DNA from 3 places in the uncultured Albimonas sp. genome. Region 2 is predicted to be linked to each of the others. Evidence: riboswitches for the same ligand, from Rfam matches in the RefSeq annotation. Region 2 holds a riboswitch; each other region holds the start of a gene.

Region 1 (3,262 bases), on a different contig from region 2:
CTCGCGCGCGCGGGCGCGGTCGGGGCGCTCGCGGCGCAGGCGGGCGCCCAGCACCACGTTCTCGCTCACGCTCAGCCAGGGCAGCAGCAGGTCGCTCTGCGCCATCCACGAGACCCGGCCGTCGAGCGGGCGGCCGGCGTCGTCGCTCGCCTCGCCCGCAAAACCCACCCCCGTGGGCAGGCCCGCCAGCAGCCGCAGCAGCGTGGACTTGCCCACGCCCGAAGGGCCCAGCAGGCAGGTCCAGCGGCCGGCGGGCGCCGAGAGCGTGAGCGGGGGCAGCGGCGGGCCGCCCCCCTCGCCGGGAACCAGGTCCAGCCGACCGGTCAGGCGCAGGCCGGGAGGGTGCATTCACTCGGCCGGCGCGGCGGTGACGTCGATCGCGAACCGCTCGACCGGCCAGGCCTCGTCGATCAGCCCGGCCTCGGCCAGGAACGCCTCGAACGTCGCCCAGCGGCCGGCCGAGAAGGCGGCGGGGCGCAGGGCGAAGCGGGGGATGGTGTCGGCCCAGGCTTTCTCGTTCAGCTCGTCGCGCAACTCGGCCGAGGAGCCGGCGAAGATCTCCCAGCTTTCCTGAGGGTGGTTGACGATGAACTGGGTGCCCCGCTCGATCGCGTGCAGGAAGCGGGCGATGACCTCGCGGTCCATGGTCTGGGGGTTGGCGAGGAAGATCAGTTCGTCATAGGCGGGCAGCCCCTCCTCCTCGAGGTAGAAGCATTTGCCGGGCCGGCCCTCGATCTCCATCTGGTTGAGCTCGAAGTTGCGGAAGGCGCCGATCACCGCGTCGACCTGTCCGGACATGACGGCGGGCGACAGCGACCAGTTGACGTTGACCAGCTCCACGTCGTCGAGCGTCAGGCCCGCCTTGCCGAGCACCGCGGTCAGCAGCGCCTCCTCGACGCCGGCGACCGAGTAGCCGATCTTGCCGCCCTTGAGGTCCGCGACCTCCCGGATCGGGCCGTCGGCCATCACCAGCAGGCAGTTCAGCGGCGTGGCGACCAGCGTGCCGACGCGGACCAGCGGCAGCCCCTCGTGCACCTGAAGGTGAAGCTGGGGCTGGTAGCCCACCCCGATGTCGGCGCGCCCCGCGGCGGTCATCTTGGGCGGATCGGAGGGATCGGCGGGGGCCACGATCTCGACCTCCAGCCCCTCCTCGGCGAACCAGCCCTTCTCCTGGGCCACGACGATCGGGCCGTGGTCGGGGTTCACGAACCAGTCGAGCACCAGGGTCAGCTTCTCCTGCGCCGCGGCCGGCGCGGCGGAGAGGGCGAGCGCGGCGAGCGCGGCGGAAAGCGCGGAGGATCGGAGCATGTCGGGCCTCGTCCGGGCGCCGCCGGCGGCGACGCGGTTGCACCACCGGGACGGGCTGACGGAGGCGAGACGGCGGACGCAGGGCGGCCAAGGGCGCGCGCGTCGGATCCGTTTCCCTTCGCCGGCATGACCCGGATCAGGTTCGACGGGTCGATGCGCTCGACGCACCTCTCAGCCCCTGCTGGGACCCCCCGACGGATGCGCCCGAGCTAACGCGCCCTGCCCCGCGCTGTCAACGCGCCCGGCGAGGCGCGGCGCCGACGACCGTTTCACGGCGGCACAGTTTTGCTTTTCACATCGCGCCCGGCGCATGTATATTATTGACGTTACGTCGCCTTGGGCAGGCGATCCGGTTCGAATCGCCCCGCCGCCGCGCCCCTCGGGTTGCGGGGGCGATACTCGACTGCCCGAACGCAAGAAGCCGGCCCGTCGCCGGGCCGGCCTCTCGATCTCCCGTGCGCTGCGAAGCGGGAGGAGGATCAATCGTCGCGATAGACCTTTTCGCGACGCTCGTGCATCTCCTGCGCGGCGAGGCTCAGCGTCGCGATCGGGCGCGCGTCCAGCCGTTTCAGGCTGATCGGATCGCCGGTCACGTTGCAGTAGCCGTAGGAGCCGTCCTCGATCCGGCGCAGGGCCGCATCGATCTTGGAGATCAGCTTGCGCTGGCGGTCCCGGGTGCGCAGCTCGAGGCTGCGGTCGGTCTCGGCCGAGGCGCGGTCTGCGATGTCGGGAACGGACTGGCCGCTTTCCTGCAGTCCCTCGAGGGTGCTGCGGCTTTCGGCCAGGATGCTTTCTTTCCAGTCGGTCAGTTTGCGGCGGAAGTATTCCCGCTGCCGAGGATTCATGAACGGTTCGTCCTCGGACGGAAAATACTCGGCCTCAAGCACGATTTCGGACTTCATCGCCAGGCACCTCGATGCTCGTCTTGCCACCCCGTGGCGACCCGGGCAGGAGCTGGCGGCCTCCTCACCCGACGCGCCGCAGCGTCTGCCGGAGGGCCTGTCGCGCCACGCTCCTCGCGTCGCCGCGGCTTCGTATAGACCCGGGTCACGATTAAGTCACGCGAAAGGTTCGTTACCGACACGCGTTGCAGTCGTTGCTCTTTCTTTCGGCGCCCTGCCGCAAAGGTCCGCACATTTCTGCGGCGCCCGATCCCCTCGGGGCGCGCCCCGACGCGGCGGAACCGCGCGAGGGCGCCTCGCCCTTGCCCATACCCGCCCGTATGTGCAACCAATCCCGTGAGGCGTCCCGACCGCCAGACGGAACGCTCCGGTCAGGAGCGACGTCGGCGGCGGACGCGGGAGAAACGCACCGGGGAGCGGCCGAGGCCCATGAAGTTCGAAGGCACGCGCGACTACGTCGCCACCGAGGACCTGAAAATCGCGGTGAACGCCGCCATCACGCTGGAGCGCCCGCTGCTGGTCAAGGGCGAGCCCGGCACCGGCAAGACCGAGCTCGCGCGGCAGGTGGCCGCCTCGCTCGACCTGCCGATCATCGAGTGGAACATCAAGTCCACCACCAAGGCCCAGCAGGGCCTTTACGAATACGACGCGGTCAGCCGCCTGCGCGATTCCCAGCTCGGCGACGAGCGGGTGCGCGACGTGGCCAACTACATCAAGCAGGGCAAGCTGTGGGAGGCGTTCGACGCCGAGCAGAAGGTCGTGCTGCTGATCGACGAGATCGACAAGGCCGACATCGAGTTCCCGAACGACCTCCTCCAGGAGCTCGATCGCATGGAATTCTACGTCTACGAGACCGGCCGCATGGTGAAGGCGAAGGTCCGCCCGATCGTGCTGATCACCTCGAACAACGAGAAGGAACTGCCCGACGCCTTCCTGCGCCGCTGCTTCTTCCACTACATCCAGTTCCCCGACGCCGAGACGATGGCGCAGATCGTCAAGGTTCACTTCCCCGACATCAAGTCGAACCTGCTGCGCGGGGCGCTGACCCAGTT
Region 2 (3,262 bases):
ATCGACTGCACGCCGAAGGCCATCTGCGGCTGCTGGTCGATGAAGATCATCTGGCTGTTGTCGGGGGTCAGCAGGTCAAGTTTGGGCGACATGGGGAGGCTCCTGTGAAGGCGGAGGGGAACGACGCGGGCGATCAGCCCGAGACGAAGTCGAGCAGCAGGGCGTTGAACTCGCCGGGCATGGTCTCGGCCAGCCCGTGGGGGCCGCCGGGGATCACCTTCAGCGTCCCGTTGGGGGTCAGCTTCACCGCCTTTTCGGCCGCGGCCGCGATCGGCACGATCTGGTCGTCGTCGCCATGGATGAAGAGGACGGGCACGTCGATCTTCGCGAGATCGGGGGCGTAGTCGACTTCCGAGAACTCGTGGATGCAGTCGTGCAGGCCCTTCAGCCCGCCCTGCATGCCCTGGCGCCAGAACGCGTCCTCGAGCCCTTTGGACACGCTCGCCCCCTCGCGGTTGTGGCCGTAGAAGGGCACGGCGAGGTCCTGGAAGAACTGGCTGCGATTGGTCGCCACGCCCTCGCGGATGCCGTCAAAGACTTCCATCGGCAGGCCCTCGGGGTTGGCCTCGGTCCTGAGCATCAGCGGCGGCACGGCGCCGACCAGCACCGCGCCCGAGATCCGCGCGGTCCCGTGCCGGCCGATGCAGCGCGCCACCTCGCCGCCGCCGGTGGAATGGCCCACCAGCACCGCGTCGCGCAGGTCGAGATGCTCGATCAGCTCGGCCAGGTCGTCGGCGTAGCGGTCCATGTCGTTGCCCTCCCACACCTGCTGGGAGCGGCCGTGCGAGCGCCGGTCATGGGCGATCACGCGGAAGCCGCGGGCCCCGAAGAACAGCATCTGCGTCTCCCAGGCGTCGGCGGTCAGCGGCCAGCCGTGGGAGAAGACGATCGGGCGGCCGGCGCCAAAATCCTTGAAGAAGATCTCGACGCCGTCGGAGGTGGTGAAGCGGCTCATGCTTTCGGGTCCTGGCTGGGGGGCGGTCTCTGCGAAGGCCATCGCCGGCCACGAGAGCGCGAGGGCCGCGAGCGGCAGCGCCATCGCCTCCCGCCTCCGCCACAGGCCGAGCGGCGCGGCGTCCTCGAAGGCGGCGTCTGACGAGGGCGCGTCAGGGGACGCGACGGGGGGCTTGGCAGGGGGAGGGGGCGGCATGGCGAAGCTCCTCGTGCGGCGATGACCCACTCTCGCCGCCCGCGCGCTCCATGCCTTGTCGGAAACCGATGCGATCTGGATCGCCTTGCGCCCATCGCCTGCAAACCGCCCGCCGTCGCCTGCGGCTCGGGTTTCCCGGCGCGGCTCTGGCCCGCGGTCTCGACGCCCGCGACCGCGGGGGCGGAACGCGGCTGCGAACACGTTCGGGGTCGACCCGACGGGCGAGCTTGCAGGTCCGCGCATCGCCTGCTACCCAAACTCAAGATCCGTTGGGGTGCTCCGTCCGGGGGCTGAGAGGCGCAGGCCAACCCATCGAACCTGATCCGGGCAGTGCCGGCGTAGGGAACGGAACACGATCAGGCGCCCCCGAAGCCTCGCCTGTTCGTCCCTCCCCCGCGTCGGCGGAGGAAACGATGACCTCAGGCGACTCCCCTGCACCCACCGCCCGCCGTGGCCGCGTGCCTGAAGCGGCGCCGGTCCGCGCCGCCCGCGCGCAGGTCCCGCGTCCCGGCGCGACCGGCCCGCTTGGCGCCGCGCGCCGCACGGTCCCTCTCGGCGAGCCGCGGCGATGATGCGCGCGAGGGTCCTGGGCGCCGGCGTCGCGGGCCTCTGCGTGGCGCAGGAGCTCGTGGTCCGCAACTGCAAGGTCACCGTCTTCGATCCCGCGCCCGGCCCGGGCCCGCACGGCTGCTCGTGGTGGGCCGGCGGCATGCTCGCCCCCTTCTGCGAGGGCGAGAGCGCCGAGGAGCCGGTGGTCCGCCTCGGCCAGCAGGCCGCCGACTGGTGGGAGCGGCGCGGCGTCGCCGTGACGCGTCGCGGAACCCTCGTCGTGACCCCCAGCCGCGACCGGCGCGAGCTTGACCGCTTCGAGCGGCGGGTCAGCGGATCCCGGCGGCTCGACGCCGCCGAACTCGCCGCGCTCGAGCCGGACCTCGGCGGGCGCTTCGACCGCGCCCTGCATGTGGCGGCCGAGGCGCATCTCGACCCCCGCGCGGCGCTGATCCAGCTCCGCCGATCGCTGGAGCAGGCCGGCGTCGATTTCGTCGCCGAGGCTGGCCTGCCCCAGGGCCTGACCTTCGACTGCCGCGGACTGGCGGCGCGCGACGCGCTGGCGACCCTGCGCGGCGTGAAGGGCGAAATGGCGGTGCTGCGCAGCGCCGACCTCCGCCTCACGCGCCCCGTGCGGCTGCTGCACCCGCGCTTCCCGCTCTATATCGTGCCGCGGGGCGACGGCCTGTTCATGCTGGGCGCCACCCAGATCGAATCCGACGACCGCCGGCGCAGCGTGCGCTCGGTCCTCGAACTGCTCTCGGCCGCCTATGCGCTGCATCCCGCGTTCGGCGAGGCGGAGGTGGTCGAGATCGGCGCCGACGCCCGCCCCGCCTTCCCCGACAACCTCCCCCGCCTTGTGCGGCGGGGCGACACGATCCACGTCAACGGCCTGTTCCGCCACGGCTTCCTGCTCGCCCCCGCGCTGGCGCGGATGGCGGCCGAGGCGGCCTGCACCGACGCCCGACCGGAGTTCTGGCATGAAGATCACGATTAACGGCGCCGCGGCCGAGGTCGGCGCGCAGACCCTCGCGGCGGTCCTGGACGAGCTCGGCTACGCCGAGGCCAAGGTCGCCACCGCCCTCAACGAGAGCTTCGTGCCCGCCGCCGCGCGCGCCGACACCCCCCTGTCGCCCGGCGACCGGGTCGAGATCGTCGCCCCCCGGCAGGGAGGTTGAGATGCGCCTCTACGGAACCGAGATCGCCTCGCGCCTGATGCTGGGCACGGCGCAATATCCCTCGCCCAGCGTGATGGCCGAGGCGTTCCGCCGCTCCGGCGCCGGCATCGCCACCGTCTCCGTGCGCCGCGAGGCGGGCGGAGAGCGGGCCGGCGGCGCGTTCTGGGACCTGGTGCGCGACCTCGGCGTCGCGGTGCTGCCCAACACCGCGGGCTGCCACTCGGCCCGCGAGGCGGTGACCACCGCGCAGATGGCGCGCGAGCTGTTCGACACCCCCTGGATCAAGCTCGAGGTGATCGGCCATGCCGACACGCTGCAGCCCGATCCGTTCGGCCTGGTCGAGGCCGCCCGCATCCTGGTCGAGGACGGCTTCCAGGTCTTCCCC
Region 3 (3,262 bases), on a different contig from region 2:
GAGCAGGCGGGCGCCGCCCTTGGCGACCATCACCGGATCGAGCACCACCACGGGCGGACGACGCGCGGCGAGGACCCCGGCCACCGCCTGGACCACCTCGGGCGCGCCGAGCATGCCGAGTTTGACCGCATCGACGGGGACGTCGTCGAACACCGCCTCGACCTGGGCCGCGACGAAGGCGGGGGGCAGCATGTGCAGGTCGCGCACGCCGCGGGTGTTCTGCACGGTCAGGCCGGTCAGCGCGGCCATGGCGTAGCCGCCGAGCGCCGAGATCGTCTTCAGGTCGGCCTGGATCCCGGCCCCGCCCGAGGGGTCGGAGCCGGCGATCGACAGGATGTTGGGAACGGCGCGGGGCATGGGGGATTTCCTTGGCCAGAGAGGTCGGGGGCGCGCGGCGATCAGCCGGCGTCCCAGGCGGCGAGGATGGCGCGGGCGGCGGCCTGCGGGTCCTGCGCGGCGCAGAGGGCGGAGACCACGGCGAGGCCGGCGGCGCCGGCGCGACGGGCGGCGCCGGCATGCGCGGCGGTCATCCGGCCGATGGCGAGTGTGGGGACCGGGGCGCCGGCGGCCAGAACCGCGAGGCCCTCGAAGCCAATCGGCGGAGCGGCGTCGGTCTTGCTGGGCGTGGCGAAGACCGGGCCGGCGCCGATGTAGTCGACGGCCGACCAGTCGACGTCGGCAAGCTGCGCGGGATTCTCGATCGACAGGCCCAGGATCGCGTTGGGACCGAGAATGCGGCGCGCCTCGGCGATTTCTGCGTCGGTCTGGCCGACGTGGGCGCCGTGGGCGCCGGCCTCGAGCGCGATGTCGGGGCGGTCGTTAATCAGCAGGCGGGCGTGGGGGAAGGGGCCGAGCGCCTCGCGCAGGGCGCGGGCGGTCGCCAGCAGTTCGGCGTCGGGGGCGGTCTTGTCGCGCAGCTGGATCAGGGCCGCGCCGCCGCGGGCGGCGGCTACGGCGGTCTCGACCACCCCGGCGGGGGCCGAGGGGTCGGTGACGAGGCAGAGGCGCGGGTCGAAGGGCGGCCGGGTCATGCGGTCTCGATCCGCGCGCCGGCGTCGAGGTCGGCGGGGCTCAGCGCATGCAGCGCGTCGATGAAGGCGACGGCGAAGCTGCCGGGGCCGGCCGCGCCCGTCGCCGCGCGCTCTCCGGCGAGGCCGTAGAAGGCCAGCGCGGCGGCGGTGGCGGCCAGCGGGTCCTCGCCGGTGGCCACGAAGGCCGCGACCACGCCGGTCAGCGAGCAGCCGAGCGCGGTGACCTTCGGCATCAGCGCATGGCCGTTGGCCACCCGGAACGCGCGGCTCCCGTCGGTGAGGAAGTCGACCGGGCCGGTCACCGCCACCACCGCGCCGCTGCGCAGGGCGAGGGCGCGCGCGCCGGCCTCGGCCGCCGAGACCTCGTCGCCCGCGTCGGCCCCGGCCGCCCCCGCGGTCCCGCCGGCGAGCGCCAGGATCTCGGAGGCGTTGCCCCGGATCACGGTGGGGCTGAGCGCGACGAGGCGGGCGCAGACCTCGGTCCGGTAGGGGGAGGCGAAGACGGCGACGGGGTCGAGGACCCAGGGCTTGCCGTGGGCGACGGCCGAGGCTGCGGCGGCCTCCATCGCCTCGGCCCAGGGCGGGGACAGGGTGCCGATGTTCACGGTCAGCGCGGCGGCGATGGCGGCAAAGCCCGCCGCCTCCTCGCGCGCGTGGACCATGGCGGGCGAGGCGCCGGCGGCCAGCAGCGCGTTGGCCATCACGTTCATCGCCACGTAGTTGGTGATGTTGTGAACCAGCGGCGCGCCCGCGCGCATGGCCGCGAGGCGAGCGCCGGGCGTCAGGTCTGCGGTCTGGCTCATGGTCGGTCCTCCCAAGGTCGGCGGGGAGGGCGCGGCGGGACGGCGAGGGGCGGTCCCGTCGCGACTCCCTCCGCCGGTGCGATCCGGATCAGGTTCCAAGGGTGCGTCTCAGCCCTGACGGGCGCCCCTGTCGCGTCTGGGGCGGACGCTAGACCGCCGGCGCGGGAGGATGCAAGGCGCGGGCGCGGTCAGGCGAGGTCGGAGAGGGAGTCGTGAAGCTGCTCGATCCGCTCGATGCGGCGGCGGGCGGCGGGGCCGAGGCGCAGCATCGCCTCGCAGGCCAGCAGCCGCACGAGGGCGAAGGCCGGGCCGGGCGCGTCGAAGGTCTGGGGCGTGTTCACGGCGCAGGCGAGCGTCCACGACTCGCCCGCGCCGGGGCGCGTCGAGGAGTCCGAGATGGCGACCACGTCGGCGCCGGTCTCGGCCAGGGTCCCTGCGAAGGTCGCGAACCCCGCGGGACGGCGGCGCAGGTCGATCAGCAGCACGGCGTCCTCGGGGCCCACGTCGCCCAGCGACTCGGCGGCGGTCTGCCCGCTCCAGTTGAGCAGCTGCACGTCGGGCCGGATCTGGCTGAACAGCATCCGCGCATACTCGGCCACGAAATAGCTGTTGCGGAAGCCTGCCACCCGCATCCGCGGCGCCGTCGCCAGCCGGTGCGCGGCGGCGGTGGCCTCGCGCGGGTCGAGGCGCGCGAACGTGGTCTCCAGCGCGGCGATCTCGGCGGCCTGGTGGCGGGCGAGCACGCCGTCGGCCTCCGCGCCGCCCGGGATCGGATCGCCCCGATAGAGGGGAGATCCCGCCGCCCGCAGCGCGCGCGAGTCGCGACGCGCCTCGTCGTAGGAGGCGTATCCGAGCCGGCGGAACAGCCGCGAGACGGTGGGCGCGGAGACGCCGGCGCGCGAGGCGAGCTCGGCCGCCGACCACAGAGCGAGCTCTCCGGGGCCCTCGAGCACCAGGTCGACGGCGCTGCGCTCGCCGTCGGGCAGAGCCGCGTAGACGCGATGGATGCGCTGGATCAACGAGGATTCGGCGCCGGCGGCCGGAGGGGGTTCCCGCGTCGCGGGCGCCGCGGGAGTCGATTCGCTTTGAAAGGGCGGTTTCATTCCCATTGACGAGATGAAAGATCAGTTTCATCCTGCTTTCAAGGTTCGCGGCGGCCCCAGACCCGCCTCGAACTGCAGACCCCCGACGGCTCGGACCGCCACCCCAGACGTTCCGAGCCAAGGAAACCGGTAGCTTGCCCATCGGGGATCTGCGCGCCCGCGTAGCTTGAAAGGGCGCAGATGCGGAGGGGGACGCAACGGCGCCCCGGCCGCGGAGGGCTTTCCCAGGCCCGGCGGCGTTCTCACCCGCAGGATCGGCGCCGGGCGTCCCCACGCCCGGCGCCGTGAACCGGCCTGGCGATCCGCTCATGTCCGGCCGGAAGGC

Evidence for each region. Region 2 has a riboswitch for thiamine pyrophosphate ahead of AAC134_RS12355 (FAD-dependent oxidoreductase). Riboswitches for the same ligand answer to the same signal wherever they lie in the genome.
Region 1: another riboswitch for thiamine pyrophosphate. It lies ahead of AAC134_RS13305 (ABC transporter substrate-binding protein); the one in region 2 lies ahead of AAC134_RS12355 (FAD-dependent oxidoreductase).
Region 3: another riboswitch for thiamine pyrophosphate. It lies ahead of thiM (hydroxyethylthiazole kinase); the one in region 2 lies ahead of AAC134_RS12355 (FAD-dependent oxidoreductase).

The regions. Positions count from the first base shown of each region.
Region 1 is NZ_CAXBOD010000026.1:26,018-29,279, reverse strand. Features, by position in the region: gene AAC134_RS13310 (ATP-binding cassette domain-containing protein) at 1-348, opposite strand, end outside; gene AAC134_RS13305 (ABC transporter substrate-binding protein) at 349-1,308, opposite strand; TPP riboswitch at 1,404-1,512, opposite strand; gene dksA (RNA polymerase-binding protein DksA) at 1,788-2,210, opposite strand; gene AAC134_RS13295 (MoxR family ATPase) at 2,640-3,262, shown strand, end outside.
Region 2 is NZ_CAXBOD010000022.1:59,876-63,137, forward strand. Features, by position in the region: gene AAC134_RS12345 (hydrolase) at 1-92, opposite strand, end outside; gene AAC134_RS12350 (alpha/beta hydrolase) at 134-1,150, opposite strand; TPP riboswitch at 1,411-1,512, shown strand; gene AAC134_RS12355 (FAD-dependent oxidoreductase) at 1,719-2,696, shown strand; gene thiS (sulfur carrier protein ThiS) at 2,680-2,877, shown strand; gene AAC134_RS12365 (thiazole synthase) at 2,879-3,262, shown strand, end outside.
Region 3 is NZ_CAXBOD010000015.1:35,112-38,373, forward strand. Features, by position in the region: gene thiD (bifunctional hydroxymethylpyrimidine kinase/phosphomethylpyrimidine kinase) at 1-357, opposite strand, end outside; gene thiE (thiamine phosphate synthase) at 399-1,031, opposite strand; gene thiM (hydroxyethylthiazole kinase) at 1,028-1,834, opposite strand; TPP riboswitch at 1,883-1,973, opposite strand; gene AAC134_RS09910 (MurR/RpiR family transcriptional regulator) at 2,023-2,853, opposite strand.